One region of the Lacticaseibacillus rhamnosus genome, then DNA from elsewhere that is predicted to be linked to it. Evidence: predicted binding sites of a transcription regulator. Region 1 holds the regulator's gene; each other region holds the start of a gene.
What was found. The regulator HrcA, encoded in region 1, represses chaperone genes, less so after heat shock. The targets are predictions, from matches to a motif close to TTAGCACTCNNNNNNNNNGAGTGCTAA.

Region 2: the regulator HrcA is predicted to act here: its motif matches at 6,781-6,807, upstream of EL173_RS14400 (Hsp20/alpha crystallin family protein).
Region 3: the regulator HrcA is predicted to act here: its motif matches at 3,700-3,726, upstream of clpP (ATP-dependent Clp endopeptidase proteolytic subunit ClpP).

What each region holds. Positions count from the first base shown of each region.
Region 1 covers NZ_LR134331.1:1,603,652-1,613,928, forward strand. The annotation lists gene lepA (translation elongation factor 4) at 1-836, opposite strand, end outside; gene dnaJ (molecular chaperone DnaJ) at 1,110-2,270, opposite strand; gene dnaK (molecular chaperone DnaK) at 2,383-4,242, opposite strand; gene grpE (nucleotide exchange factor GrpE) at 4,272-4,865, opposite strand; gene hrcA (heat-inducible transcriptional repressor HrcA) at 4,935-5,981, opposite strand; gene hemW (radical SAM family heme chaperone HemW) at 6,139-7,284, opposite strand; gene ribF (riboflavin biosynthesis protein RibF) at 7,286-8,233, opposite strand; gene truB (tRNA pseudouridine(55) synthase TruB) at 8,241-9,146, opposite strand; gene EL173_RS08230 (DUF475 domain-containing protein) at 9,222-10,001, opposite strand; gene rbfA (30S ribosome-binding factor RbfA) at 10,151-10,277, opposite strand, start outside.
Region 2 covers NZ_LR134331.1:2,853,618-2,863,894, forward strand. The annotation lists gene EL173_RS14385 (MFS transporter) at 1-1,577, opposite strand, end outside; gene EL173_RS14390 (glycosyl hydrolase 115 family protein) at 1,653-3,698, opposite strand; gene EL173_RS14395 (heavy metal translocating P-type ATPase) at 3,993-5,819, opposite strand; gene EL173_RS14400 (Hsp20/alpha crystallin family protein) at 6,270-6,710, opposite strand; gene EL173_RS14405 (iron-sulfur cluster biosynthesis family protein) at 6,871-7,275, opposite strand; gene EL173_RS14410 (S1C family serine protease) at 7,867-9,201, opposite strand; gene EL173_RS14415 (MBL fold metallo-hydrolase) at 9,641-10,277, opposite strand, start outside.
Region 3 covers NZ_LR134331.1:970,421-980,697, forward strand. The annotation lists gene rapZ (RNase adapter RapZ) at 38-925, shown strand; gene EL173_RS05055 (gluconeogenesis factor YvcK family protein) at 922-1,950, shown strand; gene whiA (DNA-binding protein WhiA) at 1,955-2,902, shown strand; partial or broken gene EL173_RS05065 (MarR family winged helix-turn-helix transcriptional regulator) at 3,193-3,634, shown strand; gene clpP (ATP-dependent Clp endopeptidase proteolytic subunit ClpP) at 3,754-4,344, shown strand; tRNA gene EL173_RS05075 (tRNA-Arg) at 4,664-4,735, shown strand; gene EL173_RS05080 (sugar-binding transcriptional regulator) at 5,540-6,577, shown strand; gene gap (type I glyceraldehyde-3-phosphate dehydrogenase) at 6,614-7,636, shown strand; gene EL173_RS05090 (phosphoglycerate kinase) at 7,819-9,009, shown strand; gene tpiA (triose-phosphate isomerase) at 9,087-9,842, shown strand; gene eno (phosphopyruvate hydratase) at 9,890-10,277, shown strand, end outside.

The DNA.
Region 1 (10,277 bases):
AAGCGCGTATCCTGAATCGTCTTAATTGAGGCCGTGATATAACCGACATCCCCGACCATTAGAAAATCGCGTTTCACTGCTTTAGGTGACATCACGCCGACTTCAGTAACCTGAAACTGCTTGCCATTGCTCATCAGCTGGATCGTATCGCCGACCTTAACTTGTCCTTCTTTAACCCGAACATCAAGGACAACACCGCGATAATCATCATAGACCGAATCAAAGATCAACGCTTGCAACGGCGCGTTAACATCGCCAGAAGGAGCCGGAATGTCTGAGACGATGCGCTCAAGAATTTCAGGAACTCCCAAGCCGGTTTTACCACTGGCCAAAATGGCGTCAGAAGCGTCTAAGCCGATCATCTCTTCAATCTCTTCTTTAACAACATCAGGCTGGGCACTAGGCAAGTCAACCTTATTGATCACCGGAATGATTTCAAGGTCGTCATCAATCGCCAAGTACACATTAGCAAGCGTCTGAGCTTCAACACCTTGCGTGGCATCCACCACAAGCAAGGCCCCTTCACAGGCAGCAAGACTGCGACTAACCTCATAACTAAAATCGACATGCCCCGGCGTATCAATCAAATGGAAAATATACGTTTCGCCATTTTTAGCTTTATAGTGCAGTTCGACCGCATTGAGCTTAATCGTAATCCCGCGTTCCCGCTCAAGTGCCATATCGTCCAGAACTTGCGCCTGCATATCCCGCTTGGCAATGGTGTCTGTCAACTCCAGAATGCGATCCGCAAGCGTGGATTTGCCATGATCAATATGGGCAATAATTGAAAAATTGCGGATATGCTTTTGCCGTTCCAGCATTTCTTCATGATTCATATAAATAGTGCCTACTTTCTAAGCGATCGTTTGGTTCTTATTATAGCAGAGCGTATCGGACACGGGTAGAAGCTGGTATTTAACGAATCAAGCGGTTAAGGCCTCATGCACTTGCAAGCCTAGCCGTTTAAGTTGGCATCGTTATAAGGTTCACTTAAACCCTGATACGTCAAAAGTTCTCACCACATTAAAAAAATCGGCCTTAACTTCTAAGACCGATTTTTCGATATTTGGATCAAGTTTTGTGCAATTGGTAGTGACTAAGCGTCTAACCTACTTGCCGCCCTTAAACGCTTCTTTAACACGGTCAAACAGCGTCCCGTTGTGTGGCGTGACATCTTCACCGCTAGCTGCTGCAAATTGCATCAAAGCAGCTTTTTGCTTTTCGTTTAAGTGCTTTGGCGTTTGAATCTCAACGGTCACAATTTCATCACCGGTACCGTTACCGCGCAGACGTGGAGCACCCTTGCCGCGGAGTCGGAATTTGGTTTGACTTTGCGTGCCGGCTGGAATTTTTAACTCAACCGGTCCGTGAACCGTGTCAACTTTGATTTCATCACCCAAAGCTGCCTGAGCAAAACTTAACGGAATCGTCAGGTAGATCTCGGCGCCATCACGTTGATACTTCTTGCTTGGCGCGACCCGGAAAACGATGTACAAGTCCCCGTATGGTCCGCCATTGGTGCCTGCTTCGCCAGCTTGTTGCAAGCGCATTTGCTGACCGTCTTCAACGCCGGCCGGAACTTTGACATCAATCGTATGCCGTTCCTGTTCGTGACCAGTACCATGGCAGGTTGGGCACTTTTCTTTAATTTCTTTACCGGTTCCACCGCAGACATCACAAACTTGGCGGGTCATCATTGCGCCAAATGCCGTATTGCGTTGTACCTGAATATAACCGCTACCATGACACTTGTGGCAGGTTACCGGACTGGTTCCCGGTTTGGCACCACTACCATGACAAGTATGACAAACAGCTTCACGATCATAGGAAATCTTGGTATCTTTTCCAAAAATCGCTTCTTCAAAAGTCAAATCCATCCGATACTGTAAATCGGCTCCTTGCCGCGGTGCAGAAGGATTCGCCTGTGCACCACCGCCAGCGCCGCCAAAGAATTGACTGAAAATGTCGTCAAAGCCGCCGAAACCGCCTTGACCGCCACCGAAGTCACTAAACCCGCCGGCTTGACCACCATTGCCGAATCCCTGCGGACCATCAGCAGACCCATATTGGTCATATGCGGCACGCTTTTGGGGATCAGACAGGACCTGATAGGCTTCATTGACTTCCTTAAACTTTTGCTCGGCACCGGGTGCGTGATTAAGATCGGGATGATATTTTTTTGAAAGCTTGCGAAACGCTTTACGAATTGTATCATCATCGGCATCCCTGCTCACACCGAGCGTCTCATAATAATCTTTCTGATCCGCCATAGTTCCTCCTCGATTCAGATCGTGACTGAAAATGCCAACTTAGCATAGCATAATTCAAACAAAAAGCCAAAACCGCGCCGCGGCTTCGGCTTTTTGCTAATGAACTGATGCCTTATTTCTTATCGTCGTCGGAAACATCCTTGTAGTCACCATTAATGGTGTCATCATCCGACTTCTTGTCATCAGCCGTACCTTGGGCTGCGCCACTCGTTGCGCCACCCTGGGCTTGTTGATTCTTTTGGGCATTTTCATACAACTTAACGGTCATATCCTGAACCAGCTTGTTCAAGTCGTCCCGCTTTTGCTTCATGTCATCAAGATTGTTTTCCTGTTGCGCCTTCTTCAGTGCTTCTTGCGCATCCTTGACTTTCTTGACATCCTCTTCCGGAACCTTGCCGTCAACATCCTTCAGGGTCTTATCTGTCTGGAAGAGTAATTGGTCGACATCGTTCTTCAAATCGACTTCTTCTTTGCGCTTCTCGTCGGCTTCAGCATTTTCTTCAGCTTCCTTCTTCATGCGCTCGATTTCTTCGTCAGACAAGCCGCTGGAACTCTTGATCGTGATGTTTTGTGACTTGCCAGTGCCAAGGTCCTTTGCCGATACCTGAACGATCCCGTTCTTATCAATGTCAAACTTGACTTCGATTTGCGGAACGCCACGTGGTGCTGGCGGAATGTCGGTTAGTTCAAAGCGACCAAGCGTCTTGTCATCTGCCGCCATTGGACGTTCACCTTGAAGTACGTGAATATCGACAGCTGGTTGATTGTCCGCAGCAGTTGAGAATACCTGACTCTTAGAGGTTGGAATGGTGGTGTTGCGGTCGATCAGCTTGGTGAAGACACCGCCCATGGTTTCAATCCCTAATGATAGCGGCGTAACATCCAGCAAAACAACATCCTTCACGTCACCGGAAATGACACCACCCTGAACGGCAGCACCTAGCGCAACCGCTTCGTCTGGGTTGATGCTGTGGTCCGGATCTTTGCCAGTCCATTCCTTAACTGCTTGTTGAACAGCAGGGATCCGTGTTGAACCACCATTTAAGATTACTTTGTCAATATCTGCATTCGTCAATTTAGCATCTTTCAGCGCATTTTCAACTGGCACCTTGGTCTTAGCAACCAAGTCGGCGGTCATTTCGTCAAATTGTGCACGGGTTAAAGTGCGTTCCAAGTGCAATGGGCCGTTGGGGCCGGCAGAAATAAATGGCAAGCTGATTTGCGTCTGGGTCACACCGGAAAGATCCTTCTTGGCTTTTTCGGCTGCATCCTTCAGGCGTTGCATTGCCATTTTGTCTTTAGACAGGTCAATGTTGTTATCCTTTTTGAATTCGGAAACAAGCCAGTCGATGATCTTGTTATCAAAATCATCCCCGCCTAAATGAGTATCGCCATTGGTTGACAGCACTTCGAAGACCCCATCACCTAACTGCAGGATGGAAACATCAAATGTCCCGCCGCCAAGGTCGTAAACCAAAATCTTTTCGTCTTTGTCACCTTTATCCAGACCATAAGCCAAGGCTGACGCGGTTGGTTCGTTGATAATCCGTTGAACATTCAAACCAGCGATCTTACCGGCATCCTTGGTTGCCTGACGCTGACTGTCGTTAAAGTAAGCCGGAACTGTGATAACCGCATCTTTAACCGGTTCGCCCAGATAGTCTTCAGAAAATTTCTTGATGTACTGTAGAATCATCGCTGAAATTTCTTGCGGGGTGTATTCTTTATCGCCAACCTTAACCTTATAGTTAGCTTCGCCCATGTGACGCTTAATTGACACGATGGTATCCGGGTTAGTGATTGCCTGGCGTTTTGCCACTTCACCGACTTGGATTTCACCATCTTTAAATGCGACAACAGATGGCGTGGTGCGATTGCCTTCCGGGTTGGTGATGATTTTTGGCTGATTGCCTTCCAAAACCGCAACTGCAGAGTTGGTGGTTCCTAAGTCAATACCAATAACTTTACTCATATTTTTATACCTTCTTTATTTCAGATTAATTATTTAGCGACAACGACCATAGCAGGGCGCAGAACCCGATCCTTGAGATAATACCCTTTTTGTAGTACCTGCGCGACCGTGTCAGCGGGATGTTGGTCATCCGCCGCCACGGTTTGTACTGCCTGTTGGGTATTCGGATCGAACTTGTCGCCAGCACCATCAATCGCAGTGATGCCATTTTCCTTCAAGGCGCGTTCCAGATGATCGTAAACCATCTGCACACCTTTTTTGAGTGAGGCCGCACTGTCATCTTTGGCTTCGGTTGCAAGCGCACGCTCTAAATTGTCAACTACCGGCAAAATCGCCTTGGCTAACTTCTGGCCGTCGTACTTCAACATTTTTTGCTGCTCTTTTTCAAACCGCGCATTCATGTTTTGAATCTCTGCAGCCGCGCGCAAATACTTGTCTTCGAATGCATCACGCTCTTGCTTCAGTTGTTCACCATCATGCTTGCTGGTTTTCAATTGCTCATTAAGATCAGCAATGCTTTCCTGCAGAATTTCTTCTTTTAGCGAAGTCTCAGGCGTGTCAGCAGCGTGCTTGGCGTCTTTGGCGGTATCTGCAGCAGTTTGCTTTGCTTTTTGTTCTGCCATGGTATCCTCCCTTTTAACCACATCTATTCGCGCAATTGGTTAACGTTAACAGATGCTTGTTATCATCTATCATTGATCAAAGTTGGCGTAATAGTCCGTCAACCGTTTAGCCAGCTCCTCTCGGAAAACATCCAACAGTCCGATCATCTTGGAATACGGCATCTGGGTTGGCCCTAATAAGGCAATCATTCCCGTGCCGTGGTCACCGACATCATAACTGGCGGTAATCAAGCTGAGATTGGCCAGATCAATTGGCTTTAACTCCGGACCTAGACGAACCGTGACCGGTGTTTGGCGAACCGGTCCGCCAAGCAGTTCGGTAAGATCACCGTGATCAGCATCAATCAAGGACATAATCTTTTTCAACTCGTGAATATCCGAGTCGCCGAGATAGTCCATTAAATTTAAGCGCCCACCCACATAGAAACGCTCTGAAGCGGCGGACTTTAAGACATTACCGAAGATATCCAGGAAGCCTTCAGGACTGGTCAGATACTGCATCAGCATCGACGGAACATCAGTCTTTAGCCGCTGAGCAACTTGAATAAGCGGCAAACCGACCAGCTGATCATTGACAATGCGAATCGCCTTTTCCAGCTCGTCAGATGAGATGCTTTCAGGAACGGTGAAAACCTGATTTTCAACATTGCCGTTGTTCGTCACTAAAATCGCCATAACTTGGTGATTGCCCAACGGTACAAGTCGAAATCCGGTCAATTTAATGTTATTCACTTCTGGCCCTAAGCTGATCGCCGTGTAACTGGTCAGATTGGATAAAATCTGCGCACTTTGCGCCACAATTTCATCCATCTTATTGTAGCGTTGACCGAATGCTTGCTTGATCGTGGCTAGTTCACGGTGGGAAACACGCACTGGCTCGACCAGATGATCAAGATAGTAGCGATAGCCTTGAGTCGAGGGTACTCGACCGGAACTGCTATGGGTCTTGGTGATCAAACCGGCGTCTTCCAGCGATGCCATATCATTGCGGATCGTGGCGGAACTGACATGAACCGGCAGTTCCTGCATTAACGTCTTGGAACCGACCGGCTGCCCACTTTCAGTAAACAGGCGGATGATTTCTTTTAAGACGAGCAATTGCCGTTTCGTCAACATTTTCTCACCTCACCTTTAGCACTCGTTTCACATGAGTGCTAATACACTAAATAATATACCAAGCGCCGTTAGCAAAGTCAAGGTAGGATTGCTAAAATGTTCCATCAACAGCCAACTGCGGTTAGATCTTTTGTCATATCCGAAGCATGATTCATCATTAGACCAGTGGCTCATCAAGTAGGAATTGTTGGAAAACCTCATTTCCCAAAAATTTGCCGCGATTCGTCAGTCGGATATAGCCATTTTGGCGCTCGATTAACCCTTGGCTTTCCAGCTCCGGAACCGTCTCGCCGTAAACCGCATCGACCGTCATATGATAGCGGCGATAAAAACGATCTTCATTGACGCCTGCCATGGTGCGTAAGCCAAGAAACATTTCTTCCTCAATTTGCTCAGAAACCGGTACTAAATGATGGGCCAGAACCGGTAAATGGTCGGCATGCAACGGTGCCAGATACTGTTTGATCGGCCCATAATTATGATACCGGTCACGACCGAGATAGCCAAATGCGCCTGCCCCGAAGCCAAAATATTTATCATTTTGCCAATAAAGTAGATTGTGCCGACATTGATACCCTGTTTTGGCAAAATTACTAATCTCATATTGATGCCGTCCGTGAGCTTCCATTAAGTCGATGGCATCTTGGTACATATCAGCTTCAACGTCTTGCGTCGGCAACCGCAGCTTTCCTTGACGCATGAGATTATAAAAAATCGTCTTGCGCTCCAGGATCAATGAATAGGTCGAGTAATGTGGCAAGTCCAATGCCAAAGCTTTTTGAAGGCTGTTCAAAAAGTCATCGCGGCTTTGATCAGGCAGGCGAAAAATCAAATCAATCGATAAGTTGTCAAACCCGACTTTTCTAGCATTGCCGATCGCTGTATAAACATCTTTTGCTCGGTGAATCCGACCAATGCGCTTCAAGACGTCATCATTAAACGATTGCACGCCAATCGACAACCGGTTAACCCCAAAGTCGTGTAAGACCTGTAACTTGTCGGTGGTCAGTAAGTCATTGGGATTGGCTTCAAAGGTAAATTCACCGTGATCAAAATGAAGAATATCGCGAATACCTTGGCACAAAACGGCAAGCTGTTGCGGTGTCAGCGTTGTTGGGGTGCCACCGCCAACATAAACCGTTTCAATTTTTTCTTCTGGATGCTCTGCCATCACCATGCGCATTTCTTTGAGCAACATGGCGACATAATCATCGACCGGCTGACCTTCAATAAACACCTTATTAAAATCGCAATAGTAACAAATATGCTCGCAAAACGGTATGTGGATATATGCGCCTGCCATGTTAATCCTTCCTCACCCGAAAATATTGGCGAACGGTTTGTTCATCTGTCTTTAACTGCGCAATCAAAGCATCGGCACCGGCAAACTTGACCTCACCGCGTAAGTAGTGGTACCAACGGACTTGAACCGTTTTACCATAGATCATCTGGTTAAAATCAAGCAGGTTAATTTCAAGCGTTACCGCCCGATCATCTCCAAATGTGACATTGCGGCCAATTGAAGCCATTCCTAAGTACCAAGTATCATCAACTTTGACGGTCACAGCATAGATGCCAATACCTGGAAGCCGCTGTTGGCCCAATGTGGTTAAATTAATCGTCGGGAAACCAAGCAAGCGGCCACGCGCCTCACCATGAACTACCTTGCCTGTTGTCAGATAGACATAACCTAATAATTCGTTGGCGGTGTCAATATCGCCACGGTCTAATGCATCGCGAATACGGGTCGAACTGATCTTCTTGCCGTCCTCAGCCAGCTTAGGGACACTGACGACTTCAAAGCGACCGCGCGCATATTCCGGCAATAATGCCATATTGGCCACAGCGCGTTTGCCATACGTATAGTCAAAACCGGCCACAACCGCAGCCGCTTTTAGCCCGACCAAATAATCATCAACAAATGCTTGCGGCGATAAAGCAGCAAATGCTGGTGTAAAGTGGACAAAATACAATAGATCCACGCCAAATTGCTGCATTAAGGCAATTTTTTCTTCCCGGGTCGATAAATACCGAATCGCCGTTTTGGCAACGCCACGGTACACGATCGCCGGATGCATATCAAATGTCATCACAGCAAGTGGCAGTTTTTTTGCAAGGGCAACTCGTTTACCCGCTTGAATCACCGCTTGATGGCCACGATGGACCCCGTCAAAGAAGCCCAGTGTTAGGACAATGGGCTGCGGTGGTGCCGCTGATGCCTGCAGTGGCGGTTGAATATCAATGACTTTCATTCAATTATCACTCATTCTTTTCATTCGTTAAAAACATCATATCAGGTCGATACTGATCGTGATCCAAGCGATAAATCGCCTTTAAAACCCCGGCATAATGCAACCGAATCCGTGGGGCTTGCAATTTAAGCGTTAAAAACCGACCATGCGTCACATCTTCGTATTGCTCCGGCGTCAAATCTACTTGCGGTAACGCCGCAAATGCGATGTCAATCGGTTGAATAACAGCAGACAGTGTCCCGATTTTTGCGTGTTGTTCCAGATCCGCAAGACTCACTGCCTGCGCGAGGGTGAAGCCGCCACTTTTAATCCGCGTCAACTGACTCATCACGGCAGCGACTCCCAGCGTGCGGCCAACATCAACGGCTAAAGTGCGAATGTAAGTCCCTTTTGAAACCGCAGCCTCAAATTTAAATCGCTGCGTTCCCTGCTTTGGATCGAATATTGGCTCACTGGTTCGTTTGAATTGCTTAACTGTCACTTGTCGTTTTGGACGCTCAACGGTTTCCCCTCTCCGGGCATACTCGTACAACCGTTTGCCATTAACTTTGACTGCCGAAAACATTGGCGGTATCTGGGTAATTTCGCCTGTCCATTGCCTCAATGCTTGGTCAAGTTCTGCTTGCGTAATCGGGTTAGCTAAAGGTGTGCGCGTTACCACATCGCCGTCAAGATCTTCGGTTGTTGTCGCAAAGCCGAGTGTAATTTCGCCGGTATAGACCTTTCCACTGGCCATCAATTGTGGGACTGCTTTGGTTGCCGCACCAATCGCCAGTGGCAACACCCCATCAACACTTGGATCAAGCGTGCCTGAATGCCCGATTTTTTTGATGTGCAGAATCTTGCGCGCATGATAGACAGCATCCGCGCTGGTCATGCCGACTGGTTTATATAACGGAAGAATGCCGTTCATGAACCCGGCTCCTTTCAAATTTTAAAATTAAGAGACAACCGTGCGTGACGATCGCTTAGCCGCAATCCATCAGTTTCACGACTTCGGTTTGGTGTACATACTGTGATGATGCCTGGCGTGAACGGCATGCCGCCACCCCGCCCAGATAAAGATCACCACTACCAGAACCGAAAACAGCCAGTCAGGAGTTTCAACATGGATCATGGGAAGGCTCAATCCAAGTTTGATGGCAATTAACCCAACCAACACATAAGCCGCCGTTTCCAGCTCCGGAACTCGGTCAATGAAAGTGGTAATCACCTGTGCAACGATCCGCATCGCCAGAATACCCAAGCAACCTCCGATCAAGACAATCACCGGGTTAGGCGATACAGCTAAAGCAGCTAAAATCGAATCAACTGAAAACACAATGTCCAGACTTTCAATTTGCAAAATGGTTCCCCATAAACCATGCGTTTTGTGCTTGTGAGTGGCCGTATTGCTTTTAGGGTGACGCACTGCATAAAAATAACTGCCGCTCATCCAAACAAGATACAAAGCTCCGACTGCTTTAATCGGCCAAAACTGCAGTAAGTAAGTTCCGAGTCCAATGGCGATGAACCGAAACAAGTACGCGCCACCCATTCCGTACATTAAGGCTTTCTTACGTTCCGATTCTACTTTAAGCTGCTCGGTCTGCGCGGCTAGAACCACCGCATTATCAACCGACAACATACATTCCAGAAGAATTAAACTGAAAATCGTCATCAGCCCGCCAATCGAAAATGCTGACTGCCAATTGTGCGCGGAAAAAAATGGCCCGTATAAGTCACCTAGAAACGCGATCGTAATCCTTCCTTTCTCAATGGTTATCATTATACCGTTCTAAATGGGAAAGCTAAAGGTGTTGAGAAGAAAGGAAGCTAGCAAAAAGTAGCCTCTTAAAAAGAATGCGGTAAATTTTCGGATTAAATTCGTCAAAAAAAAGAACCCCCATCACTTGAGACGGGGATTCTTTAACACTACTATTCGAGATTCTTACGGCGTACTTCATTAATCAACTGATCAATCCGCGCACCATATTGGACGGATTTGTCCTGAGCAAACTCAATTTCCGGTACTTTAAACAACCGAATACGCTGCCCAACCTCA
Region 2 (10,277 bases), 1.2 Mb from region 1:
TTCTGATCGTTTCTGCGCCAGAATTCAATTGAATCGTATGGTACCCCTGTCAATTGTTCACAAACGCGTTTGGTATCAGGCTTAACGTCCTTCATGCTGCCGCCTTTTTGTAAACGGGTTAACTCAGCGGCTAAGACATTAAAGGTCTTCTTACTGAGGTGGAACCGGCTCGCAAAGAACATCGCGATCAGGATCATAATGCCCACGCCGCCAGAAACGATAAACAGAATCATATTTGTGGCACTTGCAGGCTGGCTAACCGCACCGCTTGTGGACTGGCGGAAACCGGAAACATCAAGCAGGTATCCAGCAACAACTGAGGCCAGGCCTTGACTGATCTGGTTGATGAAGACCATGACTGACGCAAACAAGCCAGCACGGTTCTTACCAGTAACCAAGGTATCCACATCAGGAATGAACGGAAAGACATTCCACGGAACAAAGTAAAGGATGTACAAACCAATTTCATAAAGCAACGTGCCAACAATCAGCCAGATCATAATGCCGGCTGGCTTAGTTAAACCAATGAAGACCCAGTCAATAGCACTGATTAAAATCAAGGAATAGCCAAACAGGTACAAGGAACGTGGTGAAATCTTAGTCACAATGTAACCAGCTAAAATGGTAACTGGTACAGATACAATACTTAACGATTGCAACATACCGGATACACTTGTTGATTTACCAAGTACGAAGACAATGTAGTAAACAAATGTGGTGGACCATAGAATCGAAGCGAAGTAAGAACTCAGATAAATTCCCATGTGCGTACGGAAACTCTTAATCTTGAAGGTAGAGAAGTAGTTGCGTAGTTCTGACTTCAGTGAACTCTTCTTACCGCCGTTATCTTCAAGCGCTTGAGCTGCTAACTTCTTAGCTTCATTCTTGGTTACGAAGTGTTCCCATGTTGTCTTATAGGTAATCAGAATCAAGAAGAAAGTGACAACTGAGAACATGATCTGCATAATCAGATATGGCATCGGGGACGTTTTCGGATAGAAGCGGAACAGTTGGGCTGGCACAAATTGAGCTAACATGTTACCCAAACCGGCAATCACCATCCGCGTTGTTGACAGGGTCGTCCGTTCGTTGTAATCCTTGGTCATTTCATTTGGCAGTGTTTCCCAAGGAATCTGTAACACTGACATCAAGACAGTCGTGATGACGTAGGTGATCAGATAGTACCAGTAACTCATCCCGGCAACCCATAAAGTGATTGCAAACAGGACAGATGGTGCAGCTGCCAAAATGAAGATGTGGCGACGGCCAAACATCCGGCCGATCTTATACTTGTAAATATTATCAGAGATATTGCCCATGACCAGTGAAGCAATTGCATCGGCAACCCGGCCAATCAGGAAGATAGTCGCACCTTGACCAGCTGACAAGCCACAAAATGTGGTGTAGAAGAACAGCAACCACGCACCAACCAAACCTTGCATGGAAATACTGAACATTGAAAAGACACCGAATCCTAATGATCGGCCAATTCCGATCTTCTTACCACGAGCATGGTAAATACTCTTAGAAGCGTATTCGTCCCAACCGTCGTGGACAACGCCTTTTTTATTTTGCATTGTTTTTTTCCTCTTTTATAAAGTTTGTACAGTTAACGGCAAAATGTGGATGCCGAGAACTTACTTGTCAATTAACTACTTTTCGTCAATGAGTTGTTCACGTAACTTCTTAGCAATTTGATCATCCGAAAGTGCCAAGTGGGTGTTAGAAAGTAACATAACCCGGGCATCTGCTGGCTCCATCAGATATTTACGTTCCCATACATCCTCATCTGACCCGTCGCCTAAGACGCGCAGATAAGAACGCAAGCGCCGTAACTTGATTGCATTCAATTCGATGTTTGAATAGGCATCATTATGGAAAAAGTCCACCCATTTTGGTGATGGATTGTCCCGCCGCAAACGGATAATTTCATCATTGGCACGCACAGCCTCATCTGCACCAAGGAAGGCATGGACAATTTCTGCCTGCTGATAATGACGGTAGGCCTGAATGCTAGCACGTAAGGCATGGAGTGAACATGCGTGGACAGCAATTCCCAACAACATGTCGTTATAGAAAAGCCGCTGCGGTTGTTGACCCATAATATCTGCGTAAACTTGAACGGCTCGGCGATACAGGCGATCCCATTCCGCGTATTTTGTATCAATCAACTCTGTAACCTTGGTAAGCTGATCATCGAGTGAAACATCGCCTGTCAACCATTTCATTTCTTCAAGTTGTGGGTAATGACCCATCCAAGCTTTGACAACTTTCCGGATTAGATAAGTAGCGAACTCATCGCCGGCTTTTTGGTCATCGTGTGGGCCATACTGGATGGGTGCCTTGAAATAATCTTCGTAGATCGTTGTAATTTCTTTTTGAGCTTCGGAATAGTAATGTGATACATAGTCCTTAATGATCGCTTCTTCACTATGTACCTGATAGTCTCGGCGCCATGAACGGGCAACTTCGCGAATAAATAAGATATGCGGTTTAACATTGCCGACGTTGATTAATTCCAAAGTATCCATCTTAGCTTTGCGAACTTTTTCAAGCTCTTCAGCCACAAAATGCGGACTGTTTGGCAATAATGTCAGGAAACTGGATGCCTGTAAATCATGGAAGGTGACATGATAGTAGATACCCCGAGCGCGGTGTGCCTTATTAGGAATGGTCAAAACTGGTGAACGCGGATCATCATCCCATTGCCGCCGAGAGACCATCTTGCCATAGCCATTGTCAGCCCAGATCTCAATCACGTCTTGTGGCAATTTAAGCAAGCCTTTATTGAACAAACCCGTCAATTCACCGTAAATGCTAACTGAGCATTGCGCACCTGGATCAAGTTCTTGAACCATATCGTATTGAAGTTTGATGGTATCATTAATGACTTTCGCTTTTTCCTCATCAGTCCACTGATGTGACGCATCATCCAACCAAAACGGTCGATCGCCCTGACCCCGGAACCCTAATCCATAAACCACTTCATGCCCACGCTGTTCTAAAATGCTATCGCGCCAAAGCTTTTTAAAGAGTTCAGGATATTTCAAGTAAGAAGCTTCAAGGGTAGGATAAACACGGGCAAACATTTCCGATCCAAGTGGTTCAGCGTGGTGATGGGCGATGATAAGACCCATGTCACGAGCTCCATTACGATGATAACGGCTTTCTTTATCGGTCCCCGGAACGACAAGATTACCGCCAACCCGAAGTAAGGTTTCGTAGATGCGATCCCAAACGTAATCTTTGGAATCGTGATCCTGCCAAGCTGCAACCAGCAATTCATCGTTAACGAACCAACCACGATACTTTGTCTGGAAATCGGGTAAATGTTGACTGAAGTCGGTCCAACTAACTGTCGATTGCTTCTTAATAGGCGTATCCATAAAGTACCAGAAGTCATCAATTCCAAGCACTTCACGAGAAACAGCTAAGGCACCATACATCAAGCCACGGGTCGTTGCTGCAACAATTTCAACTTTCCGTGGGCTAACATAATGCATCGTGAACGTATCAGGAACTTTTTGATCGGCATCTTTTTTCAATACCAAAGTAATTTGATTCGCATCTGCCTCGCCAGTGGTTGCTTTTTGAATATCTCTTTGTAAAATATCCACAGCGTTTTTTAAAACCGGATTTGCCATATTATCGGTATGAACATCCGTTTTTCTAGAAATAACAAAGGTGTCTTTTGACATACACAACTCCTTCTTTCATGTAACTTACTTAAACTTCTGCTTTCAATAATTGCTTGAACACCCGTTGTCATGAGGTGTCTTGAAACTTTTGTGAACTGATATATTAAAACCTTAATTACAAAAAGATTGTAGCGCTTGCAGTAACCGCTTCCAATAAACTAGTTTCTGCAACCATTGCACTCGTTACTGTTGTTCACTGTTTAACATCCTATGTACAAAAAAAGGTTCAATCAGATGCGCTTATATCGCGCGTATCTGATTGGACCCTGAAATCTCTTGATCTTAAATTGTTAATTAAGCACGTGCTTCTGCGCGAACCGGATCAACCAACGCCTGCCGATGCAAGCCATTACGTGCCCGCAGCGCGTATAAAATGGTGACCGTATCGACGACTTCTTGCAACATGGCGCCAATAATCGTTGGAATCACGCCGAAGCTGGCAATGAGCATCAATCCGGTACAAATCGCAATCCCGATCAGCACTGACTGCTTGGCAATGACCATGGTTTCTTTGGCAATCAAGGTTGCTGCTGCCACTTTTGCTAGATCATCGCGTAACACCACCGCGTCTGCTGATTCACTGGCAGCCGTTGCGCCATGTGCACCCATGGCAATCCCAACATCGGCAATCGCCAGCGATGGTGCATCGTTGACCCCGTCACCCACCATGACAACGGGACGATCATCCTTAGGCACATTGTCCAGCACTTCAATCTTTTGCTGCGGCAATTGCTCAGCATACACTTGGTCAATACCGACTTCTCGAGCGACCTTATCGGCAATGGATTGTTGGTCACCAGAGATCATGATCAAGTTGGCATCGTTTAATTCGTGCAATTTGGTCATGGTTTCTTTTGCTTCAGGCCGAATTTGGTCGGAAAAGGTAATGGCACCGGCATATTGGCCATCGACATTGACATAAACCGCCGTTGTATCCAAAGTCTCTTTTGCACCGGCGAACTCAGCCTTGCCGACTTTAACCTTATGCCCGTCAACGGTTGCATAAACACCGAAACTAGTTGCTTCACTGACTTCGCTTGCCGGCAGCCGATCTGCTGCTGGCACTGCGTCTGTCAACGAGCGCGCCAAGATATGGGTCGATTGGCCTTCTGCACTGGCAGCTAGATTCAAAAGCTCATCTTGGGAAAAACCGGCCTGCGGTAAAACTGTCGCGACTTTCAAAATACCACGGGTGACGGTTCCGGTTTTATCAAAAGCGAAAGTCCGAGCGTCACTCAATTTTTCAAGGGTGGTCCCCGACTTCACAATAATCCCGTTACGGCTATTGCGACTCATACCCGAAACCATGGCAATCGGTGCCGCCAGAATCAATGGACAAGGCGATGCGACAACCAGTACCTGTGCAAACCGAACCGGGTCGCCAGATAAGACCCAACCCAAGCCGGCAATGACATAAGCAACTAACGTAAATGGTACCGCATACCGGTCTGCCATCCGGACGAAATGAGCCGGACGAGCTTCGGATTCCTTAACAAGTTTAATGATTCCCTGATATTGACTGTCTTCTGCTCGCTGCGTAACTTTAACGGTTAATGCCGAATCCCCGTTGATCGTCCCAGACATGATGTCACTACCTGCGTTTTTGGCAACTGGTTTGGATTCACCGGTCAAACTGGCTTCATCCACCAAACTCTCGCCTTCCAAAACCGTACCATCGACTGGAACAACTTCTTGAGGCTTAACCAAAATCGTCTCGCCCACTTGAACGGCATCAACGTCAACATCTTCAACGTGGCCATCAACCAACCGATGAGCTGTCGTTGGTGCGTTTTCTAATAACTGCTTCAGTTCACTGCTGGCTTTTGTCGCAGCATAACTTTCCAAGGCGTCCCCACCAGTCAGCATCAGCAAAACAATCATCGCTGCCCAATACTGACTGACTGCCAAAGTGGCGACTACCGCCGTAATTGCTAACAAATCAACCCCGAAATTACCTGAACGAATGGTCTTGACCATGCCGCCGAACATAATCAAAGCAATAATTGACCCCATGACTGTAATCAGTCCCTGAGCAATCAATGGCTGTTTTAATATGAACGCAAAGACCAGCGCCACAGCACTCACAACAAGCACCATCATAAGCTGCCAGTTCTTCTTCATTGTTGCCAACCCCTTTTCCTAAGTACCCCAATTATAACCATTACAATTTAAAAACGCAACCCTTTTTAGAACGAATATAATCTGGACGTTCAAATCCTGTAACCGATATAATTCAGTCTAGGCTAACTCAGTAAACGATAAGGATGGCAAGTGTTAGCTCGGAGCTGTTTTCTAGGCCTTCACCTAGACAATTCTCTTTTCGGTTATCCTAAATGTTTACCTTCTATTATACGCTTTTACAGCGAAACGAATCATTAATTTGAACTTATTTCCTGTTTTCAGTGACCTCATCTGCTCTGAAGAAGCTGCTACTGCTGTTACTTTCTTCGTCAGGATCGAATGACCGGTAGCTAGTTGTTGCTAAGCGCCCCTGCTCACGCTCGAAAAAGAGCCGGATCAGTTTCCCGATCCGGCTCCTCAAGGTATTCATACTAGACAAACAGATCCGATTCAATCGATCGTAATCTGATGCCCTTCCTGCTGCTCAGCTGCCATCTTTGGTAAATCAATGGTCAAAACGCCATCACTGACTTTAGCACTAATCTTACCTTCATCAACGCTTGGCAACCGATAGCTGCGGCTCATGCGGCCATAGCTGCGTTCAGACATTAGCATATTGCCTTCCTTGTCTGAATGATCAGCCTGTTCCTCATGTTTAACTGCAATGCTGAGAACATCATGGTCATAGCTTAAATTGATATTTTGCTTCTCGATTCCAGGCACATCAACCTTCACAACATATGACTCGTCATTTTCCTGAATATCCGTTTTCAGCAGGCGACTGTTGTCAACCCCACGAGTTGGCGTAAAGCTGTCAAAAATATGCCGTCCCAAATCATTGAAGAATGGATCATTCAACCAATCATTCCGCCGCATAAGATCATTAGCCATCATCGAAAACTTCCTTTCATTTTGAAGGTTACGACTTCCTCTTCCGAACATCTTTAGTATAACACAAAAATTAGCACTCGTCATGTTAGAGTGCTAATTTGAATTTTCTGCTATTTTGATTGTTTGTCGTTTTACAGGTTCAGCGGATTATGATCGTACATTAACAAATCTTGCCGCCTAGCGATTTCATTTCCTCACGGCGTTTGTCATCGTTTTGCGGCGTTGAAGTTACCTGATTAAGGGTAACGGCACCGTCTAAAATACCACTATCATCACGCAAGGCTAACGAAGCATTTTTAAAATCAAGCGTCAGGCCGCTTCCGAAATAATCGGTTTCCGGATCGCCTGTGGTCAGCTTCAAGCCCGCATCATTTTCCAGTGGCAGTGCATAGTCTTGGTCGTCCTGATTGGTCACAACAATTTGGTACTTATTGCCAATAGCACAGGAGCCGCCTAGTTTCGAATACTTACTTGAGCCATCATCTAATGCCAGAAACAAATGTTGATCCTTTGCAACGTGCTCGTTCAAGTACGTCACTGCAGCTGGTTTAATCGTGATTTTCATGACGGACCATCCTTTCAAATACATTGTGCACAATTCTTTTACCTATTTCATCGTAACCACTTCCGCAACCGAAGTCAAATGTTAAGTTTTTCGCAGCAAACAACAGGTTGTCCACACCGGTTATCCACATGTTCAAAACTAAAGGCCCAAAATATAGTATTAAGTATGTCCATTGACACTAAATAGACGATTCAAAAAATTCAAGTAAAAAATTTTTCGACAACGTTCATCCACAGTTTTTAATTGTTCGATTTCACAAAGTTCAGCCGCTTAATCCCGCTCCAGCAGCCGGGAACAAACGTTTTGTCACAAGTCAAAAAAGTTTATCCACAAGTTATCCCCAGTTTGGTGGACAACTTACTCACACCCGGAAATCTTAGTTATGAACAGTATCCACAGAGTTATCCACAGGCTAGGGCATCTTTTTACGCAAAAGTTACCCACTCTTGACAAATCTTTTACTTGAACTTTTCCACAGATTAGCGCTAAAACTTTCGTGAAATTCTGAAGAAACCGCTTTCGACTAATTTCGCTGAAAGAGCAAAAGAGCCTCGATCAAAAGACGAATCTTTTAATCGAGGCTCTCATCATTTAATTCTTCAAATCACTTGTTGTCTGTGAAAGTTTTATAGAAACGGTTTGCTGCTCACCTTTACGATACAAGGTCAGTTTGACGGTATCGCCGACTTTATGCTTATACAGTTGCGTGTGTAGCGCAGCGGTATTGGAGACGCTGACACCATCCAGCGCAGTGATGACATCATACTGTTTCAATCCTGCCGCCTTAGCACTGCTACCACTGGTAAAGCCGCCGACAACGACCCCACCGGTAACACTTTCAGGTAGCTTCAAAACGGATTTTTGCTGACTAGCAGAAACGGTGGACAAGTCGCGCACTTCAATGCCTAGCGCTGGCCGAACAACTTTACCATTTTCGACCAGTTGATTGATGATCGAAACGACTTCATCACTTGGAATCGCGAAGCCCATCCCTTCAATCGTTGCTCCTTCAGAACTGCTGCTCGAGCTTCCGGATAGCTTCATTGAATTAATTCCGATAACCTGACCTGACAGATTGATCAACGGGCCACCTGAGTTCCCTGAGTTGATCGCGGCATCCGTTTGAATAACCGTTGCCTGTCCGGTGGTGTTACCACTGCTATCGGTCACATCAACGGTACGACTCTTCGCACTGACAATCCCTTGCGTCACACTGGTAGCATATTGTGAGCCCAGCGGCGACCCGATTGCCAAGACAGTTTGCCCGGCTTCAATCTTGCTAGAGTCGCCAAAGCTGGCAACTGTGTTAACCTTACTGCCATCAATTGTCAAAACCGCCAAGTCAGACGTTGAATCGGTTCCGACTAAACTGGCTGTCAGTTTGGTTCCATCGCTCAAAATAACTTCAAGCTTATCCGAACCGCTCACCACATGGTTATTGGTGACAATATAAGCCTTGCCATCTTTCTTTTGATAAATAACACCAGAACCTTCGCTGGCCTCTTCAAGACTTGATGAACTACTGCTCGAACTACTGTTATTTTGGTTATCCTGGCCAAAAATGCCTTCAAGCCCGCCAAAAGTATCCAGCCCATCGCTGTTACTTTCAGCCTTTTGCATGTTAACAACTGAGACGACTGCGCCTTTAACCTTTGCAAAAGCCTGCTCTGAAGCACTGCTTTGATTGACTGAAACATTGGAAATCTTGGTCGTTCCGGCTTTACCAGAGGTGTCGGTCACGCCAAGGCTTGTCGTATGGTTGATCGCCCAATAGGCAGTACCACCACCAACACCGCCACCAATCAAGGCAGCCACAACAGCAACAATTGCAGTCTGCTTCAAACCATTCTTCTTCGGTTTTTCCGCCGACCGTTGCGGCTTCTGATCCTGTGGCGTCTCCTGAAAGTTATGACTTCCGTTATCCATAACGGTTTCCTCCTTACGGGCATTCTAACTCACCCTGTTTACAAAGATTATTGTAAGTGACGATTTTGACGAAACTATGAACAACATCGGTATTTTTTCGTGAGCGCGAACCGGCGCGTTTAGGGATCGGAGTGTAAGTGGCCTCAGGCGTGATGACCCAGGCTTGGTCATTGCGACTGAGGTCCTTACACGCAGATCCCTGCGCCGGTGAGCGCGTTATGGGCGTAAATCAGAACATTAGTGGCCTCGGACGTAATGACCCGAGCTTACCCATTGCGACCAAGGCCCTTACACTCCGACTCCCACACCAGTAAACGCGTTACAACGAGCGCAAACTGCCACGCGCATCCTCCCCAACCCACAAAAAAACCGGCCAGCTTACATGCTTCCATCTAAGTCGTCCGCTTTTCCACACTGCTAAAACTGCTTTCAAACCGCTTCACACAACAAACAACGGGTCGGCAACTGCCGGGTCAGTGTCATAAATATGAAAGTCATGATCCACCGCCAGACCTTGCTGTGCCAACAACGACGCCACGGTTAAATGCGCCAGTGGCTTATTGTTGTTATGCGGTGATAAATGCCCCAGATAAATCCGCTTCGTCCGCAAACCGATGACATCCATCAAGGCATCCGCACCATCCTCATTGGACAGGTGCCCTTGATCGCTTAAAATCCGTTGCTTCAACGGCCACGGATACGGACCCGTCCGCAACATTTCAAGGTCGTGATTGCATTCCATCACATACGCATCGGCATCGCGAATCGTCCCGGCAACCCGATCTGAAACGTAGCCCGTGTCGGTTAGGATAGTGAAGGCCTTGCCGTCATGATGAAATTGGTAAAACTGAGGCGCGGCAGCATCATGCGAAACGCCAAAACTTTCCACATCCAAGTCACCTAACGTCAAAGTTGTCCCCATATCAAACAACCGCAGCTGTGCTTCAGGGATTTTGCCCACACTTTTTGGTAAAGCTGCAAACGTCTTGGCATTCGCATAAACGTTGAGCTGCGGATAACGTCGCGCCAACACGCCTACACCACGCACATGATCGCTATGTTCATGCGTGATAAAA
Region 3 (10,277 bases), 630 kb from region 1:
TTATACTGTATAGAATATGATCACAAAGGAGCCGTTTATGACTGAAAGTTTGGATCTTGTTATTATTACCGGAATGTCTGGCGCAGGTAAGACTGTCGCCATGCAAGCATTTGAGGATTTGGGGTACTTTTGCGTTGATAATATGCCACCTGCACTATTGCCTAAGTTTTGGGAATTGGTGAAGGAATCCGGCAAGATTTCAAAAGTTGCGCTTGTCGTCGATCTGCGCAGTCGGGCTTTTTACGATCAAATCATCGATATGCTGGCAAATTTAGATAACAATGCGTATGTTCATTCCCGAATTTTATTTTTGGATGCTACCGACGAAGAATTGGTATCCCGTTATAAAGAAACCCGCCGTTCACATCCCCTGGCAATGGAAGGCCGGTTGATGGATGGCATTAAAAAGGAACGGGTGTTATTAACTGAGCTGCGTAATCGTGCGCAAGTGGTCATTGATACGACGACTTTAAGCCCGCGACAGTTACGCGAAAAAATCTTCCTGAACTTCAAAGAAAATAATAGCCAACCGGCGTTTCATATTGAAGTCATGTCCTTTGGTTTTAAGTACGGCTTACCGATTGATGCCGATATTGTGATGGATGTCCGGTTCTTGCCTAATCCGTTTTATATCAAGGCCTATCGCCCGAAAACCGGCTTGGATCCGGACGTTTATGATTATGTGATGGACAACGAAGACGCGGAAAGTTTTTACAATAAGTTTTACGCTTTGTTGGCCGAAATCATGCCTAAGTATAAGGCTGAAGGGAAAACCAGCGTGACCATTGCTATTGGCTGCACCGGGGGACAACATCGCAGCGTAGCGTTTGCAGAACGTATTGGCAAAGCCTTTTCCGATGCTTATGCGGTTGACATCACACATCGGGACATTAAGAAGCATAAGGAGACGGTGAATCGTTCATGAGTCGTGAAACTAAATTTATTCGGGTTATTCGCGGTCGGCGTCCTAAAGTCGTCGTGATTGGTGGAGGAACTGGCTTACCGGTGATTTTGCATAGTTTACATGAGCAAGATGCCGATGTGACAGCGATTGTGACGGTTGCCGATGATGGCGGTTCGTCAGGGACGATTCGCAATTATATTAATGTCGTGCCGCCTGGTGATATTCGTAACGTTTTGGTTGCCTTATCGGAATTGCCGAGTTTGTATCTGGACATTTTTCAATATCGCTTTAATACGACTGATGCTTTTTTTGCCGGTCACGCGATTGGAAATTTGATTATTGCGGCTTTGTCAGAGATGAAAGGCGGCATTTTCCCGGCTGTTCAGCAGTTAAGCGAGATGATGCAGGTTGATGGGCATGTCTATCCCGCCAGCAATACGCCGCTGACCTTGAATGCCGAGTTTACTGACGGTACAAAGTTGTCCGGCGAGGCGGAAATAACCGCAGCCGGGAAGAACATTAAGCATATTTCCGTGTCCGAGACTGATCCGGCTAATGGTGAACCCAAAGCCGTCCAAGAAGTGATTGATGCGATCATGGATGCGGATGTGGTGGTGCTGGGACCAGGCAGTCTGTTCACCAGTATCTTGCCCAACTTGATGATTGGTAACCTCGGGGATGCGGTGAAAAAGACCAAGGCAGAAGTGATCTACATTGTTAATATCATGACGCAAAAAGGCGAAACGCAAAACTTTACCGATGCCGATCATGTTCGCGTCTTAAACGAGCAAATGGGTGAGAACTTTGTTGATACGGTGTTGGTCAATATTGAGCCGGTACCGGATAATTATTTGGATCACCAAAAATATAACGAAATTTTGACGCCGGTGAAGCATAATTATCAGGGACTACGGGATATGGGCTGTCGCGTCATTTCAGAAGACTTTTTGAAACTGCGCGATCGTGGCGTTTTCCATGATGGTGATAAGGTGGCCAAGGAGATTTTGAACTTAGCCTTTCAAGTAAGTGCCAAAACGCGGAGGTGAGCGCATGGCAAGCTTTGCCAGTATTGTGAAAAAAGAACTGACGCAACTGGAAGTTCATCCTGAGCATGCTAAGGCGGAGCTGTCGGCATTGATTCGAATGAACGGCAGTCTAACGTTGATGGCACATCGGTTTGTGTTGAACATTCAAACGGAGAATCCCGCCATTGCGCGGCGTATTTATAGTTTGATTCGCCAAGTGTACCATCACGAAGCGAACTTGGTCGTTCATCGAAAAATGAAGCTTAAGAAGAATTACCAATATATTGTTCGATTGACGGAAGGCGTCAATGATATTCTGTCTGACTTGGCTATTTTGGATCCAACCACGATGGCCATTTCAACGACTGTGCCAGCCAGCGTTTTAAAGGAACCACAACGCATGCGCTCGTATTTGCGCGGCGCCTTTTTGGCAAGTGGCTCGGTGAACAACCCGGAAACATCGCGCTATCATCTGGAAATCTACTCATTATATGCCGATCATAACGCGGGTATTTTAAAAATGATGAATCATTTTCATCTGAATGCGCGGACCGTTGAACGTCGCAGCGGCTATATCGTTTATCTAAAAGAAGCGGAAAAGATTGCCGATTTTTTGCAGGTCATTGGCGCTACCAATGCGATGCTTAAATTTGAAGATATTCGCATCGTGCGCGATATGCGGAATTCCGTTAATCGGCTGGTGAATTGCGAAACGGCTAATATGAACAAAACCATTGATGCTGCTCAAAAACAGATCGAGAACATTAATTATCTTAAAGATCATGTCGGTTTAGATAATTTGCCAACTAAATTACGCGAAATTGCAGTGTTGCGGTTGGCGCATCCTGATGTATCCTTACAAGAATTAGGGGCAATGGTTCCTGGGGGTACGATTTCGAAGTCGGGAGTCAATCATCGGTTGCGCAAGTTGAACCAAATTGCTGAGGGATATCAACAACCAGAAGATGCTTAGACCAAATCGATCATATAAAATCGTTAATACCTTATTGACCAGTAAAATAATACCTTTGTTTCCTCAAGATAATCGTGTACAATGTAACCGACACCAAGCGTTATGGTGTGTGTTTTTGTAGGCAAAATATGTGCCGGTTTAGTTTAAATTCACGGACATAACGCCACACATTTTGTCAAAGCAACTTTACTCACGCGTGGCAGCGATTGCCGATTATTTTCGACGATATCCGGAATGTTGGATGCGACAAAGTTTGATAGTTTTTGCTTCAATTTTTAGGAGGAAACATCATGGTCAAACCGATTACATTAGATGAACAACTGTGTTTTGCGATTTACAAGGCACAAAAACAATATAACCATTTTTACGCGCAGGCATTGGCACCGTTTAAGCTGACTTATCCGCAATATATCACCCTGTTGTCTTTATATGAACACGGTACGATGTCGGTTAAACAAGTCGGACAAACGCTTGAACTGGACAGTGGTACCTTAACGCCATTGATGAAACGGCTGGATCAATCGCAAACGCTCAACTGAAGACGAGCGTCGCGTTGATGTGAGCCTGACGAAAAAGGCTTTGGATGCCCGCGATCAGATTTTTGAACATGTTGGCTCGTGCATGAAACTGATGAATCTGCCGCAGTCTGAATATGATCATATTAAATCCGAAGTAGCGCGGGTGGACGAACATTTGAGTGCTATCGCTGATAATGCTTATCCCGAAGCATAAATCTTCCCAATAAGGTCAAAGATTGTGATGAAAATCTTTGACCTTATTTGACTTTAGCAGTATACTTAGCACTGTACTTTAAAGAGTGCTAAAAAACGATTTTTTCAGGAGGTTAGGACATGCTAGTACCTACCGTCGTTGAACAAACTAGTCGTGGCGAACGCGCTTACGACATTTACTCACGTCTATTAAAAGACCGGATTATCATGTTGTCCGGTGAAGTGAACGATCAAATGGCCAACTCTGTCATTGCGCAGCTGCTTTTTCTGGATGCTCAGGATTCTGAAAGGGATATCTACCTATACATCAATAGTCCTGGTGGCGTGATCACCAGCGGTCTGGCAATGCTAGATACGATGAACTTCATCAAGTCCGATGTGCAGACCATTGCAATTGGGATGGCGGCATCCATGGCCTCCGTCTTATTGGCTGGTGGCACTAAAGGCAAGCGGTTTGCATTACCGAACTCGACCATTCTGATTCATCAGCCTTCAGGTGGTGCGCAAGGTCAGCAAACCGAAATTGAAATTGCGGCCGAAGAAATTTTGAAGACTCGCAAGAAGATGAACCAGATTTTGGCCGATGCAACTGGTCAAACGGTTGAGCAAATCAAGAAGGACACCGAACGTGATCACTATATGAGCGCGCAGGAAGCCAAAGATTATGGCTTGATTGATGATATTTTGGTCAATAAGAACAACCAAAAGTAAGTTTAAAGCGTTTAAACCCACCGACCTTCATTAGGCGGTGGGTTTTTTGTTTGGCATAAAAGCGTTTGTAGGTTTGACAGCAGGGGCCTTTTTGGACGTTGAGCACGTACATTAACGGTGTAAGATTGAGATGTTGGGTTTCTATGTATAATTGTGACATGTTCAAAATTGCTTTCAGGCCAACTCCTTTGTTTATAGGCAGCAACCTATGTAAAGGTATGAATGCTAATGGCCTAAGTCTTGGCATCGCCTCCAAAGTCGTTCATTCCAAAAAAGACTTGCAAAGTTCTGATTGATTGAGTAATATAATTAGGTACTTGCGCGGTTAGTGTAATGGATCGCACGTGAGATTCCGGTTCTCGAAATCCGGGTTCGACTCCCGGGCTGCGCAGAAACCCAGTCAAATGGGAAAAGCTAGGAACAGTAAAAGCCCGCTACGGTGGGCTTTTTGTTTGCCGGAAAAGTGGGGAAAACGAATTTATGTGCAATTTTATGTGCAATGGACCTAAAAAAACGTCTAAAAAATTGGTTATTGCACACGATTGCACACACATAGCTGAATCGACTAAGGTACAGGCAATACGGCGGACACAGTGATTTAAAAACCTAAATGGTAGCGTATGGGTTGCGGCTGACACAATAATTCGAGCTGGAATTAAACATGGGGTGGGAAGACTGGAAGACTTCTTAATTTAGTGAAATATCTAGTAGCACCCGTTATGCGATTACAAACAGGCTTAGCGGGCTTTGTCAGTAACAAGATAGTCTTCATGAAAGCCTGCCAACAAATAATTAATTTACAAGTGAAAATTGCTCAAAACAGAACATGTCTCGGTGAAAGAAGCGCGTGTTAGGTATATTCGGGAGCCTGAAACAGTCACACAGAAACTTCATGAAAATTTCATTAGAACCCACCCGAAACCTGCGTTATCAAAAGGCCGATTCAGGGTCATCGGGAAAGCTAAAAACCGAACACTTGAAGAATTTTCGAATTAGATGTTCAAACTTAGCGGGTTTTGTGATTACTTTAAGTCGATTTAGGCATCAGACTTGCGATAAAGCGGAACCCCTGCTACAATTGGTTCTGTTGGTAAGGGAAAACAGCAAATGTTGGATTCCTAATTTTTTTCAGCTTGCTGGGTCGGAAAACGACTCGGAGGGACGTGGAATGACCCATTAAAGAAGGACGTGCCTTATGCATACTGAACTTGCGTGGCTCAAAGCGATCGCGCCTGATCTGATGGGCGTTGTCACTAAACGCTATCAGGTCCTTCAATTTATTAACTGGATGGCACCAGTTGGTCGACGAACTTTAGCCGAACAGATGAAGATTTCGGAACGTGCTTTGCGTACGGAAACGGATTTTCTACGCGGACAGGGGCTTTTGGAAAGCTCTAAGTCCGGGATGGTGTTAACAGCTAAGGGGTTGGAAACTTTTCATGGTCTCGATCATCTGATGAACCAACTACTGGGCATCAAGGATGATGAAAAACGACTCGCAACTCATTTGGAGATTGACCATTGTCTGGTCGTTTCCGGAGATGCGGATCAAAGCAGCCGAGTTTTAGACGAACTTGGTAAAACGCTGAATTCAACCTTACAATTGCTGTTGCCGCCCGGTCACCTGACAATTGCGGTGATGGGCGGTACAACGATGGCTCATTTGGCTTCGCAGTTGACCTTTCAATTATCTGCCGGCCGTGAACTATCATTTGTTCCCGCACGTGGTGGTCTCGGTGAGGCTGTCACGATTCAAGCCAACTCGATTGCGGCTGCAATGGCAGAAGCAACCGATAGCAAATACCGAGCGTTATATGTTCCTGAAAACCTCAGCTCGGAATCCTACGAGTCATTAATTAAAGAGCCATCGGTAAAAGAAGTTTTGACACTTATCGATAAAGCTCAAGTCGTGATTCATAGCGTAGGTGATGCACTTGTTATGGCGAAACGCCGTGGCATGTCACCTGATACGATCCGCATGTTGAAAGCCAAACATGCCGTTGCCGAAGCATTTGGTGTTTTCTATGATGCAGAGGGCAAGGTCGTTTACAAGATACCGCAAATCGGATTACAACTTGCGGATCTTGATCATATTCCGTATGTCTTCGCAGTTGCGGCTGGCAAAAGTAAAGCCAAGGCAATTGCGGCGTACATGCAACATGCACCGAGTCGGACGTGGCTGTTAACAGACGTCGGTGCCACAAACTCGATTTTAACTGGGGCAACCCGTTAGAATAAAACCTTATTTCCTAAAGGAGGAAATTTTAGCATGACTGTTAAGATTGGTATTAATGGTTTTGGCCGTATCGGTCGTTTGGCATTCCGTCGTATTTACGAATTGGGTGCAAAGAGCAATGACATCCAGGTTGTTGCGATCAACGATTTGACCAGCCCAACCATGCTGGCTCACTTGCTGAAGTATGATTCAACCCACGGTACTTTCCCTGGTGAAGTTAGTGCAACCGATAACGGTATTGTCGTTGACGGTAAAGAATACCGTGTCTACGCAGAACCGCAAGCCCAGAACATTCCTTGGGTTAAGAACGACGGCGTTGACTACGTTCTTGAATGCACAGGCTTCTATACTTCTGCTGAAAAGTCACAAGCTCACTTGGATGCAGGCGCAAAGCGTGTTCTGATTTCTGCCCCAGCTGGCAAGATTAAGACTATCGTTTATAACGTTAATGATGACACCTTGAATGCAGACGACAAGATCGTTTCTGCAGGTTCTTGCACGACCAACTGCTTGGCACCAATGGCTTACTTCCTGAACCAGGAATTCGGCATTGAAGTTGGTACCATGACCACCGTTCATGCCTACACCTCAACTCAGATGTTGCTTGACGGCCCAGTTCGTGGCGGCAACCTGCGTGCTGCACGTTCAGCTGCTGCTAACACGATTCCTCACAGCACTGGTGCTGCTAAGGCTATCGGTTTGGTTATCCCAGAATTGAACGGCAAGTTACAGGGTCATGCACAGCGTGTTTCTGTTGTTGACGGTTCCTTGACCGAATTGGTTTCCATTTTGAAGACCAAGAACGTTACGGCTGACCAAGTCAACGAAGCTATCAAGAAGCACACCGAAAACAACCCTAGCTTTGGCTGGAACGAAGACGAAATCGTATCTTCCGATGTTATCGGTACGACATACGGTTCAATCTTCGATCCTACTCAGACCGAAGTTACAACTGCCGGTGACTATCAATTAGTTAAGACGGTTGCTTGGTACGATAACGAATATGGCTTTACTTGCCAGATGATCCGTACCTTGCTGAAATTTGCTACTCTCTAATCCGGAGTAACGCTTTTCTAACCGCAACATCCGAAGCGGAGGGAGCTTTACTCCCTCCGCTTTTTTTGGAAAGACCATTAAAAGGTGCTTTTATCAGTGTCGCTTTGGCCTTTGTAAACGAGATGTTGATGGTAAGCTTAATTGAAGCATCATCTTTAGGAAAATGAAGGAGGTCATATCTTTTGGCTAAATTAATCGTTTCAGATTTAGACGTTAAAGACAAAAAAGTCTTGATTCGCGTTGACTTCAACGTGCCGATCAAAGACGGCGTTATCGGTGATGACAATCGGATCGTGGCAGCATTGCCAACCATCCAATATGTCATTGATCACGGCGGCAAGGCAATTCTGCTGTCTCACCTTGGCCGGGTTAAGACCGAAGAAGATAAGGCAAAGCTGACCTTGAAGCCTGTTGCAGAACGCCTTAGTGAATTGCTGAAGAAGCCAGTTACATTTGTACCGGCTACCCGTGGTAAAGAATTGGAAGACGCGATCGCGAAGTTAAATGACGGCGACGTACTTTTGATGGAAAATACGCGGTTTGAAGATCTTGACGGTAAAAAAGAATCCGGCAACGATCCTGAACTCGGCAAGTACTGGGCAAGCTTAGGCGACTTGTTTGTCAATGATGCCTTTGGTACCGCTCACCGTAAGCATGCTTCTAACGTTGGTATTGCCTCCAACATGAAACAAACTGCTGCCGGCTTCTTGATGGAAAAAGAAATCAAGTTCTTGGGTGACGCTGTGGACAATCCAAAGCATCCATTCATCGCAATTTTGGGTGGTGCTAAGGTTTCCGATAAGATCGGTGTGATTGAAAACCTGGTTCCTAAAGCTGACAAGATTCTCATCGGCGGCGGCATGACTTATACCTTCTATGCTGCCAAGGGTATGAGCATCGGTAACTCACTGGTTGAAAAGGACAAGATCGACTTAGCTAAGAAGATCATGGACCAAGCTGGTGACAAGCTGCTTTTGCCTGTTGATTCTGTGGTTGCCCCAGAATTTTCTAACGATGCACCGCATAAGGTTGTTGAAGGCGACATTCCGGATGGCTACATGGCGTTGGATATCGGCCCTAAGACGATTCAGGAATTCAAGGATGCACTTAAGGGTGCCAAGACAGTTGTCTGGAACGGCCCAATGGGTGTCTTTGAAATGAGTAACTATGCTGAAGGCACACTTGAAGTTGGTCGTGCTCTTGGTGATTTGAAGGATGCAACTACGATCATCGGTGGCGGCGACTCAACAGCTGCAGCTAAGCAACTTGGCATTGCACCTAAGATTACCCACATCTCCACTGGTGGCGGTGCTAGCCTTGAATACCTTGAAGGCAAGACCTTACCAGGTATTGCAGCCATTTCTGACAAGTAATTGTTAGTGATGCTGATCTAACAGTCATTATCGACATGCTTGATGCATGTCGGTACATAATGAAAGGAAGCTATGTCATGCGGACACCATTCATTGCTGGTAACTGGAAAATGAACAAGAACCCTAAGGAGACGCAAGCCTTCTTAGATGCTGTTAAAGGTAAGTTACCTGATGCAAGCAAAGTTGAAACAGTCATTGGCGCACCTGCCATTGATCTAACGACGCTGGTTGCCGGTGCAGAAGGCACTCCTTTGAAGACAGCGGCGGAAAACTGCTACTTTGAAGACGAAGGTGCTTTTACCGGCGAAACCAGCCCGAAAGCCTTAAAAGAAATGGGCGTTGATTACGTCATTATCGGTCACAGTGAACGTCGTGGTTATTTCCACGAAACCGACGAAGATATCAACAAGAAGGCTAAGGCCATCTTTAAGAACAATCTTTTGCCGATTATCTGCTGTGGTGAAAGTTTGGCTCAGCGTGAAGCCGGTCAAACCGAAGATTGGGTTGCTTCTCAAATCGAAGCAGCTTTGGCAGGCTTAAGTGCCGACCAAGTTAAGGTTTCGGTTTTGGCTTACGAACCAATCTGGGCTATCGGCACTGGTAAAACAGCAACTGCAGATCAAGCACAAGAAGTTGTTGCTCACATCCGTGCAACCGTTGAGAAGTTGTATAATAAAGATACGGCAGATGCTGTTCGGATTCTTTACGGCGGCTCTGTTAAACCAGCGAACGTCAAGGAATTAATGGCTAAGCCTGATATTGATGGTGGCTTAGTTGGTGGCGCTTCGATGGATCCTGACAGTTTCATCGCCTTGGCTAACTACCAAGATTAATCTGGTTTCAATATTAAACAGCCTTCTGGCAAAAAGGAGAAGAATATATGTCTATCATTACTGATGTATTGGCACGCGAAGTTTTAGACTCACGTGGCAACCCTACTGTTGAAGTTGAATTGTATACCGAAGATGGCGGTTTCGGCCGCGCATTAGTTCCATCAGGTGCTTCAACCGGTGAACATGAAGCCGTTGAATTGCGTGATGGCGATAAGGATCGTTTTGGCGGCAAGGGTGTTTTGAAGGCCGTTGACCACGTAAACAATGAAATTGCTAAGGCTGTGATTGGCCTTGACGTCACCGAACAACGCTTGATTGACCAAACCATGATCGATCTTGATGGCACGCCTAATAAAGGCAAGCTCGGTGCCAATGCGATCTTGGGTGTTTCCTTGGCTGCTGCCCGTGCTGCGGCTGATGAAGTTGGTCTGCCAT